3 regions of the Metasolibacillus sp. FSL K6-0083 genome follow, and region 3 is predicted to be linked to each of the others. Evidence: riboswitches for the same ligand, from Rfam matches in the RefSeq annotation. Region 3 holds a riboswitch; each other region holds the start of a gene.
What was found. A riboswitch is a leader RNA that binds a small molecule or an ion and turns the genes downstream of it on or off. The one in region 3 is predicted to bind S-adenosylmethionine.
Positions count from the first base shown of each region.

Region 1: another riboswitch for S-adenosylmethionine. It lies ahead of MHB51_RS14670 (bifunctional homocysteine S-methyltransferase/methylenetetrahydrofolate reductase); the one in region 3 lies ahead of MHB51_RS10040 (O-acetylhomoserine aminocarboxypropyltransferase/cysteine synthase family protein).
Region 2: another riboswitch for S-adenosylmethionine. It lies ahead of metK (methionine adenosyltransferase); the one in region 3 lies ahead of MHB51_RS10040 (O-acetylhomoserine aminocarboxypropyltransferase/cysteine synthase family protein).

Region 1 is NZ_CP152046.1:3,115,863-3,120,053, reverse strand. Features, by position in the region: gene metH (methionine synthase) at 1-308, opposite strand, end outside; gene MHB51_RS14670 (bifunctional homocysteine S-methyltransferase/methylenetetrahydrofolate reductase) at 301-2,145, opposite strand; SAM riboswitch class I at 2,286-2,386, opposite strand; gene hemG (protoporphyrinogen oxidase) at 2,486-3,883, opposite strand; gene MHB51_RS14660 (hypothetical protein) at 3,949-4,089, opposite strand; gene MHB51_RS14655 (globin-coupled sensor protein) at 4,174-4,191, opposite strand, start outside.
Region 2 is NZ_CP152046.1:29,855-34,045, reverse strand. Features, by position in the region: gene MHB51_RS00160 (gamma carbonic anhydrase family protein) at 173-691, shown strand; gene metK (methionine adenosyltransferase) at 952-2,157, opposite strand; SAM riboswitch class I at 2,625-2,742, opposite strand; gene pckA (phosphoenolpyruvate carboxykinase (ATP)) at 2,958-4,191, shown strand, end outside.
Region 3 is NZ_CP152046.1:2,160,813-2,165,003, reverse strand. Features, by position in the region: gene MHB51_RS10055 (hypothetical protein) at 1-189, shown strand, start outside; partial or broken gene MHB51_RS10050 (IS5/IS1182 family transposase) at 155-368, shown strand; gene MHB51_RS10045 (SMI1/KNR4 family protein) at 678-1,205, opposite strand; SAM riboswitch class I at 1,759-1,873, shown strand; gene MHB51_RS10040 (O-acetylhomoserine aminocarboxypropyltransferase/cysteine synthase family protein) at 1,982-3,268, shown strand; gene MHB51_RS10035 (hypothetical protein) at 3,616-4,002, shown strand.

The sequences.
Region 1 (4,191 bases), 960 kb from region 3:
TTGGCAATTTCCACAGCACGTTTATTAATTTCAGTTGCCTTATGCCCTAAATCATATTCATTTAATACGAGGGGCGTACCACCAAATGTATTCGTACTAATGATATCTGCCCCTGCTTCTAAATAAGCACGGTGTATTTTGTGCAAAACATCCGGACGTGTTAGAACAAGATTTTCGTTACAGCCATCTAACTCCTCGCCCCCAAAATCATCATATGTTAAATTTTCATTTTGCAGCATTGTGCCCATTGCGCCATCAATTATTAAAATGCGCTTTGCTAATTGTTCCTCAATCGGATGATTAAACATTTGTTTTAACTCCTTTTTGTGCATCTACTTGTTTCACATAATCCATTAATTGCAGTGTCATATCATAGCGTAAAAACGGTGTAATTAAGTAAATACCGTTGAAGTATTCACAGGCTGTATCAAGTAATTCCTGCGCAATCGCCACACCTTCAGCGGTTGCTCTCGCCTTTTCATCACCGCAAGCTTCCATACGCGCTAGCGCTTCATCAGATAATTTAATCCCCGGTACCTCATGATGTAAAAACTCCGCACTCTTAAAGCTCGTTAATGGCATAATACCAATATAAATTGGCGCTTCTAAATGCTTTGTCGCCTCGTATATTTCAATAATTTTTTCCTTCGTGTAAACAGGCTGTGAAATAAAGTAATCCGCCCCATGCTCGATTTTTTTCTCTAAACGGCTTACCGCACGGTCCAACACCCGCACATTCGGATTAAAAGCTGCCGCGACAGAAAAATTAGCCTGTTTACGCAATGGCTTCCCTGAGAAAGAAATTCCTTCGTTTAACTGTTTAATCAACGAAATGAGCTCCATTGATGATACGTCATAAACGCTTGTTGCCCCGGGGAAATCCCCAACTTTTGTCGGGTCACCTGTCACCGCTAAAATATCGTGCAAGCCAAGTGCATCTAAGCCCATCAAATGCGATTGTAGCCCGATTAAATTGCGGTCACGACATGTCAAATGGGGCAAAGCACGAACCCCGTGCTGCAATTTTAAAATAGAGGCCATCGCAATATTGCTAATACGCGGTGAAGCAAGGGAATTATCGGCCATCATCACTACATCTGCCCCAGCTTCATAGAGCTCCTTTGCCCCCTTAATAAAACCATCAATTTCTAAATGACGTGGCGTATCCAATTCAACAATAACCGAACGTTCGCGCTTTACTTTTATATGTAAAGGCTCCTCGACAGGCGGCTCTGGCACACGCACAAACTCTATACTAACAGGTTTTATTTCTTTTTCGGTCAAAGGTGTGACACCTGCTAAACGCTTCTTCACTGCCTCCACATGCTTTGGCGTCGTACCACAGCAACCACCAATTAATCGAACGCCTTGACCAACTAACTCTACAGCCGCACGTGCAAAATAATCTGCCTCCGACTCATACACAACGCGCCCATCCTCTACATCTAGTAGAGAAGCATTTGGATAAGCAGAAAGAAAGGCGCGCTCTGGCAATTGCACTGTTTCCATCGCTTGAATGGAGTGATACGGTCCTAAGCGACAGTTCATACCGACAACATCTGCTCCAAGTGCATCAAGCTGTGTCAACGCATCATTCAAACGCATTCCGTTTTGTAGGATACCCGGCTCATGCATCGATAATTGGGCAATAAGCACTTTATCAGTTAATTGGCGTAGCATATTAACAGTCGCTGCTAATTCCTCAAAGTCATAGTACGTTTCAAGCAGCAATCCATCTACCCCACCTGCTAACAAACTTTGCGCTTGCTCTTGAACCGCCACTAAAATCTCCTCTAATGTCGCGTCACTTTTTCGAATACCGCGCACACCACCAATCGTACCAAGCACAAATTGCTCACCTGCACCAACAGCCGCCTTCGCTAGCTTCACGGCTGCCTCATTAAATTCCTGCACTCGGTCCTCATAGCCATAACGCGCTAATTTAATAGCGTTTGCCCCGTACGTATTCGTTTGAATAACATCTGCTCCAGCAGCAATATATTCACTATGAATCTTTTCTACAATTTCAGGTCTTGTAATATTCATTTCCTCATGACAATAATCCAATCCATATGAATAAAGCAGCGTACCAATTGCACCGTCCGCCGTTAATACTCTAGTTTGTAATGCTTCACGTAGCCCCATTTTATATCCTCACTTTCCTAATTGCACCTTGATTCTAGATTTTCATCTACTCAAGGCTATAGTTTTGTATATTTGCAAAAATCAAAAAAGCCTTCTCTAAATGTATATTTAAAGAAGGCTCTACTTGTTCACGTCGTTCCTTCTCATCTGTCGGTATAACACCTGCTGGATTTAGCACCTGACATCATTGTTGGTTGCTGAAGCTTCATTGGGCCAGTCCCTCTGCTTCTCTCGATAAGAAATTTTGAATATTTATTAAATTCTTATTGTTCATTATAGAGTAGTGTATCGCATTTGAGAAGTGTTTTTTACGAAACATACGAAATATCCTACTATATCGCTATCTATTCTTGCTTATTCTAGCAATTACCTTCGCTGCTGTATCGCGTCCGTTTTGAATACATGCGCCGATACCTACACCATAATAAGAGCAGCCTGCTAGCAGCATGTTTGGGTAATGTTCTGCCATTTCCTTCTCTACCGCTTTTAGGGCATCTCGATGTGCCAGGTCATAGCGTGGCATTTTATCAATCCACTTTGTAATATTTACTACGCTCGGCTTGTCATCAATATTTAAGCTCAGCTTAATATCCTGTAGAGCAATTTCCGTTAGTTGCTCATCTGACATAGCTGCAAGCTCCTCATAGCGGGGATTGCTATCTTTATAAAATAAACGTACTAGTAAATTGCCGTTCTCTGATGTATGTGCCCATTTACGACTCGTCCAAGTAGATGCATTACATTGCAAGTCGCTATTATGCGAAACAATAAAGCCCGTTCCATCCGCAGGTAAAACAGAGTCTGACACATTAAATCCAGCATAGAGTGTAAGAGCAGAGCCATTTGTAAATTGTTTTAAATGATGTGTCAACTGCTCATTTGTTAACAATTGCTTCACTGTTTCATTCGGTACTGCTAAAACAGCTATATCCGCAGCAATCATTTGTCCAGTATCTAGCATAATTTTATAATGCCCGTCATCCCTCGCAACCGATGTCACTGCTACCCCTTTCATAAACTCCACCTGTGGTAAGCTTTCTTCTATGCGATAAATAAAAGCTGACATCCCCCGTTGGAACGAAATAAACTTTTTATCTGCTGCTTTTTCAAATTGTTCGCGATGCGCTTTAAAGCCAGCCATAATACTACCGTAATTATTTTTATAATCTACTAAATAAGGCAAGGTCGAGGCAATTGACAATTCATATAAATTACCTGAATAAACCCCTGCTAAGACGGGCGCAATTTGCTTTTTAACGATGCCTTCACCTAAAAAATATTCCAAAAACTCACCAATAGAGCTATCCTTTGTAAAACGGTCATTTGCAATCTCCGCATCTTGTAAAACGCGCTGTTTTTCATCATCTGTCAATAATGTACTAGCCATTAAAGACTCCTCGCTCATCGGAATACCAAATGTAGAGCCCGCTGGAATAGCATGTAACTCATTATTTGTATGAATATATGAGATTCCTGTCGCATTATAAACAAGCTCATCCTCAAACTGCACTTCACGTACTAAATCAAGCACTCCCGGATGGCGTGCCACAATTGAATCCGCACCTGTTTCCATAATGAACTCATCGATTTGCTGAGAGCGAATTTTTCCACCTAATTCCTGATTTCCTTCTATAAGAACAAGCCTCGCATCGATATTTTGCTCCTGCACCTGTCGTGCCAAGTAATGCATTGTAGAAAGCCCTGTAATACCGCCACCAATAACTACAATCGTTTTCATTGTTGTCTCTCCTTGCTAAACGTCAATTTCTCTTATTTTTAGTATAGCTGTTTTTACGTTAAATTTCAGATTCGTTCTGTGACAAAAATGATAAGTTTAGCCGGAAATCCATAATTCCCCTGACTATCCAGTATTTGCGCCCGCAAACTATAAAATTCACCAGATTCATTGCTGATTTTGCCTGCAAATATGCTTGATTTGCCCATAAATTTTCCCAATGTAGCTAAGCAAAAAAGCCGATTCGTCACACAAATTGTGGAACCAATCGACCTTTTAACAATAATTAACTTTTACACAAGCTCTTTCGC
Region 2 (4,191 bases), 1.7 Mb from region 3:
ATTTATCCTATATTAACACTGAAGATTCATTATATCTTTTATTACGATTGCTACAATAGATTCTTCTATTATAATCGGTTTTTTAAGCATTGTTTAAATTTTATTTTCTATTTTTCTCTACTTTTGATACGATGGTTGCATAGTGTGTATAAAGAAAGGAAGCGTTTTTATTATGATTTACCCATATAAAGGGATACTACCCAAAATTGATTCCTCTGCATTTATTGCAGATTTCGCTACGATAACAGGCGACGTTACAATTGGAGAGGAATCGACAATATGGTTTAATACAGTTATTCGTGGTGATGTAGCAGCAACAATTATTGGCAAACGAGTTAGTATACAAGATTTGAGCTGCATACACCAAAGTCCAAATAACCCTGTAATTATTGAAGATGAAGTAACGGTTGGTCATCAGGTGACATTGCATGGCTGTACCATTCGCAAACGAGCACTAATCGGCATGGGCTCAATCATTCTTGATGGAGCTGAAATTGGAGAAGGTGCGTTTATTGGTGCGGGCAGTCTCGTTCCCCCAGGTAAAAAAATACCACCAAATATGCTCGCAATGGGGCGTCCCGCAAAGGTCGTACGCGAAGTAAATGCAGAGGATCGTGAAGACATGGATCGCATTATTCGTGAATATGTAGAAAAAGGCCAATATTATAAATCATTGCAAACAAATATGTAAAGGGACTTTACATATTTGTTTGCAACGAGGATAGTAACAATTTATTGTTACTACCGCAGGAGCACACCCTCCCTTGCGACGAGGATGTTGACTATTCATTGTCAACACCACAGGAGCACTCACTTCATTTGCTTCTGCATCTGGCACCTTGCTATCGCTATAAATAAGATTTGTTACTACACTTCCGCTCTGAATCTATATAAAAAAAAGAGCTGTCTGAAAGCAGCGCGTCTGCCTGCTTTCGGACAACCCCTTCACTATTATTTCACTAATAATGCTGCTTTTTCCTTTAATACGTCTGCTTTATCTGTTTGCTCCCAAGGTACATTCAAATCTGTACGACCGAAATGTCCATAAGCTGCAGTTTGTTTAAAGATTGGTCGGCGTAAATCTAACATTTTAATAATACCTGCTGGGCGTAAATCAAAGAGCTCACGGACCCATTCTACAATTTGAGAAGATGGCACTGTTCCTGTACCAAATGTATCTACAGCAATTGATACAGGCTGTGCCACACCGATTGCATAAGCAAGCTGTACTTCTGCACGGTCTGCTAAACCAGCAGCAACGATATTTTTTGCCACATAACGCGCTGCGTAAGCCGCAGAGCGGTCTACTTTTGTCGCATCCTTACCTGAGAATGCCCCACCACCATGTCGCGCATAGCCTCCGTAAGTATCCACAATGATTTTGCGACCTGTTAAACCGGCATCGCCCTTTGGTCCACCGATAACAAAGCGACCTGTCGGATTAATAAAATATTTTGTTGCTTCATCTAATAGCTCAGCTGGTACAACTGGTGCAATTACAACACGCTTTAAATCTGCTTGAATTTGCCCCAATGTTACTTCTTCATCATGCTGTGTTGAAATAACAATTGTATCTACACGTACTGGTACATTATTTTCATCGTACTCAACCGTTACTTGTGTTTTTCCATCTGGACGTAAATATTTTAATTCATCTGATTTTCGCACTTCTGTTAAACGGCGCGCTAGCTTATGCGCCAAGCTAATTGGTAGCGGCATTAGCTCTGGTGTTTCGTTACATGCATACCCAAACATTAATCCTTGGTCACCTGCACCAATTGCTTCAATCGCCTCGTCTGACATTGAGCCTTCACGTGCCTCAAGAGCTTGGTCTACGCCTTGTGCAATATCAGGTGATTGTTCGCCAATTGCTACAAGCACTGCTAAGTTTTCAGCATCGAAGCCATATTTACCACGCGTATAGCCAATCTCTGCTACAGTGTCACGTACAATTCCTTTAATATCTACATAAGTAGAAGTCGTAATTTCTCCTGCCACTAGTACTAGTCCTGTCGTTACCGTTGTTTCACATGCTACACGAGCATTTGGATCTTCAGCTAAAATGGCGTCCAAAATTGCATCTGAGATTTGGTCGCAAATTTTATCTGGATGTCCTTCGGTAACACTTTCAGATGTAAATAGTCTACGATTTGTCATTTTGTTTCCTCCTATAGTTCCTGCGAATATGATACGGTACTCCTTACCCATGTCAAGCTTTTAAGGCGATGCTTTAATATAATAGAAGAGTATTTCATCCATTCTTTATCAAACTTCGCCGCTTCGGCTTTTACAGACAGTTAATGATTCACTACACTTTTGTGCATCAATCGTTTTCATAATGGCTGCCCATGAATATGGAATCAACTCAAACCATTACCGCCTCTTAACATAAGGTTTTTGAAAGGTATAGTCATAAAGAAAAGTTTTATCATCGTCTTAAGTTTAAGGCTGTCTTGCTGTTTAAGCATTTATCTATATAATAGTAAGCGTTGCGAATCGTTTCAAGCGCAGTGCTAGACAGCTAGTTTATCAACTAGGTTTTTCAATGACGAACTTTTTTAGGCAATAAAAAAACCTTTCACTCATAAGCATGAGAGAAAGGATTGTATTTTCGTTCCCTTTCACTCTTATCGTTCAAGGAGAAAGCTCCTTGCATCAGGTTGGCACCAACGCATGATGTGAAAAGTCATGCAGGTTGCCGGGCTTCATAGGGCCTGACCCTCCACCAGCTCGGGATAAGAGTATCCGTTCAATTTCATATAATACATAATTTTTTTTGCGCTGTCAAATACTATACACATCCATTCATTTTTTCCGATTTACCGACTAAAAATTTCATAAATTTCTCTCGAATTAGTATAGACTATTTCATTTAATGTGTTATACTTTTTGTAGTTAAAAGAAATGAATTCCCACCAAACTTGGGAATATTATAAATAAAAGGATGGTTTTAAGCGATGAATTCAGTAGAAATTGCAAACGAACTGAAAGATTTATTAAACGGTACAAATATTCATGTTCAACTTTCTGTTCCACAGTTAGTAGAAAAAGCAACATCTCGTGGAGAAGCAATTCTAACTGTTGACGGTGCATTACGTGCTGAAACAGGCAAATATACTGGTCGTTCTCCTAAAGATAAATATACAGTAGAAGAAGAAAGCACGAAAGATAAAATTGACTGGGGAAAAGTAAACCGTCCGATTTCTTCTGAAGTGTTTGAAAAACTATATGTAAAGGTAGTTAATTATTTAAAAGAACGCGACGAGCTTTTCGTATTTAATGGTTTTGCTGGTGCAGATAAAGATTCACAAATCGGTATTAAAGTTATTAATGAATATGCATGGCATAATTTATTCTGCCATCAATTATTTATCCGCCCAACTGCCGAAGAGCTTGCTACACATACAACAGACTTTACAATTGTTTCTGCACCAAACTTTAAAGCAGATCCAACTGTTGATGGAACAAATTCAGAAACATTCATTATTGTTTCATTAGAAAAGAAAGTGATTTTAATCGGTGGTACAGAATACGCTGGTGAAATGAAAAAATCTATTTTCAGCATTATGAATTATTTATTACCAGAGCAAGATATTTTATCAATGCACTGCTCAGCAAACGTTGGTGAAGCGGGCGATGTCGCTTTATTCTTCGGCTTATCTGGTACAGGCAAAACGACTTTATCAGCAGATAGCGACCGTAAATTAATCGGTGATGACGAACACGGCTGGTCAGACAATGGCGTTTTCAATATTGAAGGTGGTTGCTATGCAAAAACAATTAACCTTTCAAAAGAAAAAGAACCTGAAATTTATAATGCGATTCGCTTCGGCTCTGTATTAGAAAACGTTATTGTAGATGAAAATACACGTATTTGCAACTATGACGACGGTTCGTTAACAGAAAATACGCGCGTAGCTTACCCGATTGAGTATATTGAAAATATCGCAAAGCCCTCTGTAGCGGGACACCCACAAACAATCGTGTTCTTAACTGCAGATGCATTTGGTGTATTACCTCCAATCTCAAAATTAACAAAGGAGCAAGCGATGTATCATTTCCTAAGCGGCTTCACATCGAAGTTAGCAGGTACAGAACGTGGCGTAACAGAGCCAGAACCAGTATTCTCAACATGCTTCGGTTCTCCATTCCTACCGCTTCCTGCAACAGTTTATGCAGAAATGTTAGGTA
Region 3 (4,191 bases):
TTTCATCTCTTTTCAAAAAAGACGTTACCTGGTGCTTCACGTGAATGTAACTATGGTGAGATGATTCAATCACTCATCATTCGTATTATAGAACATATTCCAACAGTAAAGGACTTAGTAAAATGTTTTAGGATATTCGAAAATATACCTATCCGCACGTGGTTCAGACCTATGGAAAAGGCTTTATAAAGAACGTACTGCAGTGGAACGCCTATTTAAAACAATACTTTCAATTAAACAACGTCCGTCATCGAACCGGTAGAAGGACAAAGTTGCATTTCAATCTCGTGATGTTTATTTATAATGCCTGCAAGTTAGTAGTAGATTGTATCAACGTGCAATTAAACAAGTTGCAAGCAGCTGCATAATTTTTAAAAACGTAAGTTTTCACACTGGATCAGTCTAAGCTCCTGAAAAAATCGATTTATGAAATTGATTCACTTTAGATTGATATTAAATGAGGGGGCGTCCAAAAAGCCGTGCATAGCCGGCATTTTGGACGCTGATGATGGTGTTTTGGCAAAATGTTTGCTTCTATAAAATAGAGAGGGTTTTCTTTGAAAATGCTAGACACACAGGGTTTAGCGGTGTTTTTCAAAAATGAAAGAGAAGAAGCAAAAATCCCCCTTTTAATGCGAGTTCTATAGAAAATGATCTTTTTAGACAGCTCCTCATACTTACCATAACCAATATCTAGCTCCTTGTGCAACAATGAATCTATCAAGCCAAGTTTCAAAATTCATAGGTAATCTTTGAATATCGCCTACTTGTACATAGATTAAATAATCCTCTTCTCCATTCACCACTTTTTGCGAGTCAATGAACATGTAGTCGCCATATCCTCGATAAGCACCAATCATAACCCAACTTTTATCATATGCACCTTGATAATATATATTTGTTTTATATTCATCTATATAATTTTGCATTTCATGAATGGTATAGATTTCAAAGTAATCCATACCAAGACCTTCATTATTAAATAATTTCGCTCCATTACTGTGTTGTAGAAACGAACACAGGGCTTCTGGTAAAATATGATGTGGGTTTTTTAAAGAAAATTCTTGTAGTTCTTGGTTTGATATGGGACTATTCCAATCGAATGTTACATTATTTAAGATTTCTCCATTTTCCAATTGTACAGTTAGACGGTTCTCTTGCTCTAACCTTTTCATTAATGATGTTAAAGTTAATTCAATAGACATGTTAAATTCACCTAATTTCTAATAAGCTGTCCACCAAGGGGATACAACACTTCTATGGAATGAATATGGTAGTGGAATTAAATTACTATAATCTTTATTTCCCCCCCATTTACACGGTCTAATATGATGGATTTCATAGTTGTTAGTCCAATTTAAAGCCCCATAATTATTATCATACCATGTTCTGTATCAAAACTTACCTTATAAGTTAGTTACAGGGTTATAATGATTTTAAAGATTATATATCAATATAGGAAATGCGCTGTGTATTACTTTTATTGGGGATTTTTTCATTTCTTTCGCCATTGTAAATTCGGTAGTTCAATTAAGAAAAGGAAAATGCAAGATTTTTCTTAACAAGTTACATTTTGAGAGGGCTGGTTACAATTTTAGCTATGTCGGCGGAGAAACAGTTTCATTAAGAAGTTCTTGTACTCATGAAAATTTAAAATACATAGATAAAATAAGAAGCGTAAAAATTAAAAAATAATAGTTGACTTCTTGGTTTACAATGCTTTATACTCAATCACAACGATGGAACATGAATCAAATACTCTTATCAAGAGTGGCGGAGGGACTAGGCCCTGTGATGCCCGGCAACCGGTAAGCGACGAGCTTACAAAGGTGCTAATTCCTACAGATTCGGATTGGGATCTGAAAGATAAGGGGAGGAAAACTTGCTCATTTGCGAACCCTCTTCTTAGGAAGAGGGTTTTTTGTTTTTCTACCCTCCTCAAAAATCCACTAGCCATCGAAAACATTTTAGGAGGAATCTCATGTCAACACTTAGACCAGAAACATTATTATTACACGGTGGGCAAAAACCCGATCCAGTAACAGGGGCAATTGCCGTACCGATTTATCGCACGACTGCTTATGCATTTAACGATACTGCTCATGCGCAGCGCTTATTTGCATTAGAAGAAGCGGGAAATATTTATTCACGTATTATGAACCCAACTGTCGGGGCATTTGAAGAGCGAGTTGCTTTATTGGAGAAAGGAACAGCGGCAGTAGCGCTTTCTTCAGGAATGGCAGCTATCTCATTTTCTATTTTGAACATTGCAGGTGCAGGGGACCATATCGTATCGGCGGGCTCCTTGTACGGCGGTACTTATAATTTATTTGCTACAACTTTGCCACGTTACGGTATTACGACAACATTTGTAGACGAGAGTGACCCAGAAAATTTCCGAGCGGCAATTAACGAAAATACAAAAGCAATTTTTGCAGAAACAATCGGTAATCCAAGCTTAAATGTGCTAGATATTGAAGCGGTTGCTAAAATCGCACATGAGCATGGTATCCCACTAATCCTTGATAATACATTCCCATCACCATATGGCTCTAATCCAATCGAATTCGGGGCGGATGTTGTCATTCATTCGGCAACAAAATGGATTGGTGGGCATGGCACAACAATCGGTGGTATTGTTGTCGATGCAGGGAAATTTGACTGGACACAGGGGAAATTCCCAGGCTTCACAGAGCCTGATACAACATATCACGGCATCCGCTATGGAGTTGATACGGCAACTGCGGCATTCGCTACAAAATTGCGCGTGCAATTGCTGCGAGATTTCGGGCCAACATTAAGTGCAGACTCAGCATTCAACTTTTTACAAGGGTTAGAAACGCTTCATTTGCGTGTAGTAAGACATAATGAAAATGCTGAAAAAGTAGCCGCTCATTTGCGCAACCACCCATTCGTGGAATATGTAAACTATAACGGCTTTGAAGATACTGTATCGCATTCATTGGCGAAAAAGTATTTGAAAAATGGTTTTGGCTCTATCATCACTTTCGGTATTAAAGGTGGTAGAGAGGCTGGGCGAACTGTTATTGATAGTGTTAAACTCTTCTCGCATGTAGCAAATGTGGGCGATGCACGCTCGCTTATTATTCACCCAGCATCTACAACACATCAACAATTGTCAGCAGAAGAACTTAAAATCGCTGGTGTATCAGAAGAGCTCATTCGCTTATCAATCGGCTTAGAAGCAGTGGAAGATATAGTAGCAGATTTGGACCAAGCGTTAGCATTAGCAGCAAAAAACGCTTAACCTATAGACAAACGCTTGAATACTCATTTGTATAAAGTATCTATATGGTTTTGTTAGATTGTTGCTAAAAATAGGCTGTAGACTGCATCATTTCGCAGTCGCAGCCCCCCTAGCAAAATTAAAAACTCAATACCTAGTATTTTTATAAGAATTATTGACTTCTTGATTTTTCTCAATTATAATAAAACCAATCTACTTGCAGGGAATTAAAATTCTATCAATCTCCAACGGATGTTACAGGATGTGGCGATTTTAAGTAAACTTCCACCGAAAATATTGGAGAAATCTGGGTGGTAGTAAACCGAAGCGTAATTGATAAAATAGGATAAATCAAAGGAGTGTTGAATATGGGACGTACATATAGTGCGCAAAACATAGCATCTTATATTGTGTATGAATTAAATGAGACATACACCTTCATCAATTCACAAGCAATTCAATTATTATTAGCAAATGTTGAAATGATGTGGATGAAAGTGTTTGGGCATAGTGCGTTTTCAGAATCAACATATGATTTATTAAATGGGTACATTGTAAAGGAAGTATATGATGCGTATATCGAGTATGGAAATGACCACATTAAATTGCCAGCGAAAGAATGGTTTTTACGCTATGGGGAGTTTCAGCTTGTTCACCGCACATATGCAGTGCCTGCATTTACAGCATTAGAGGAAAAGATTATGCAATCCATTTTGGAAAACTATCGCCGTCGACAATTAACAGAAGTTAGTTGAAATCTTCCTTATTATAATAGAAGAAATTCCCCCATTTCTTTTATTGATATATAACCTACGGGGCTGTCTTGAAAGTCATTTCTTTCTTGGCAGCCCCATTTCTATATTATTTGAATGTTTGGTGACCTCTCTGAAAAAACAAATGTCTGTTTAGGGTAGAATTTTCTTGTAATATCATAAGTATTGAGC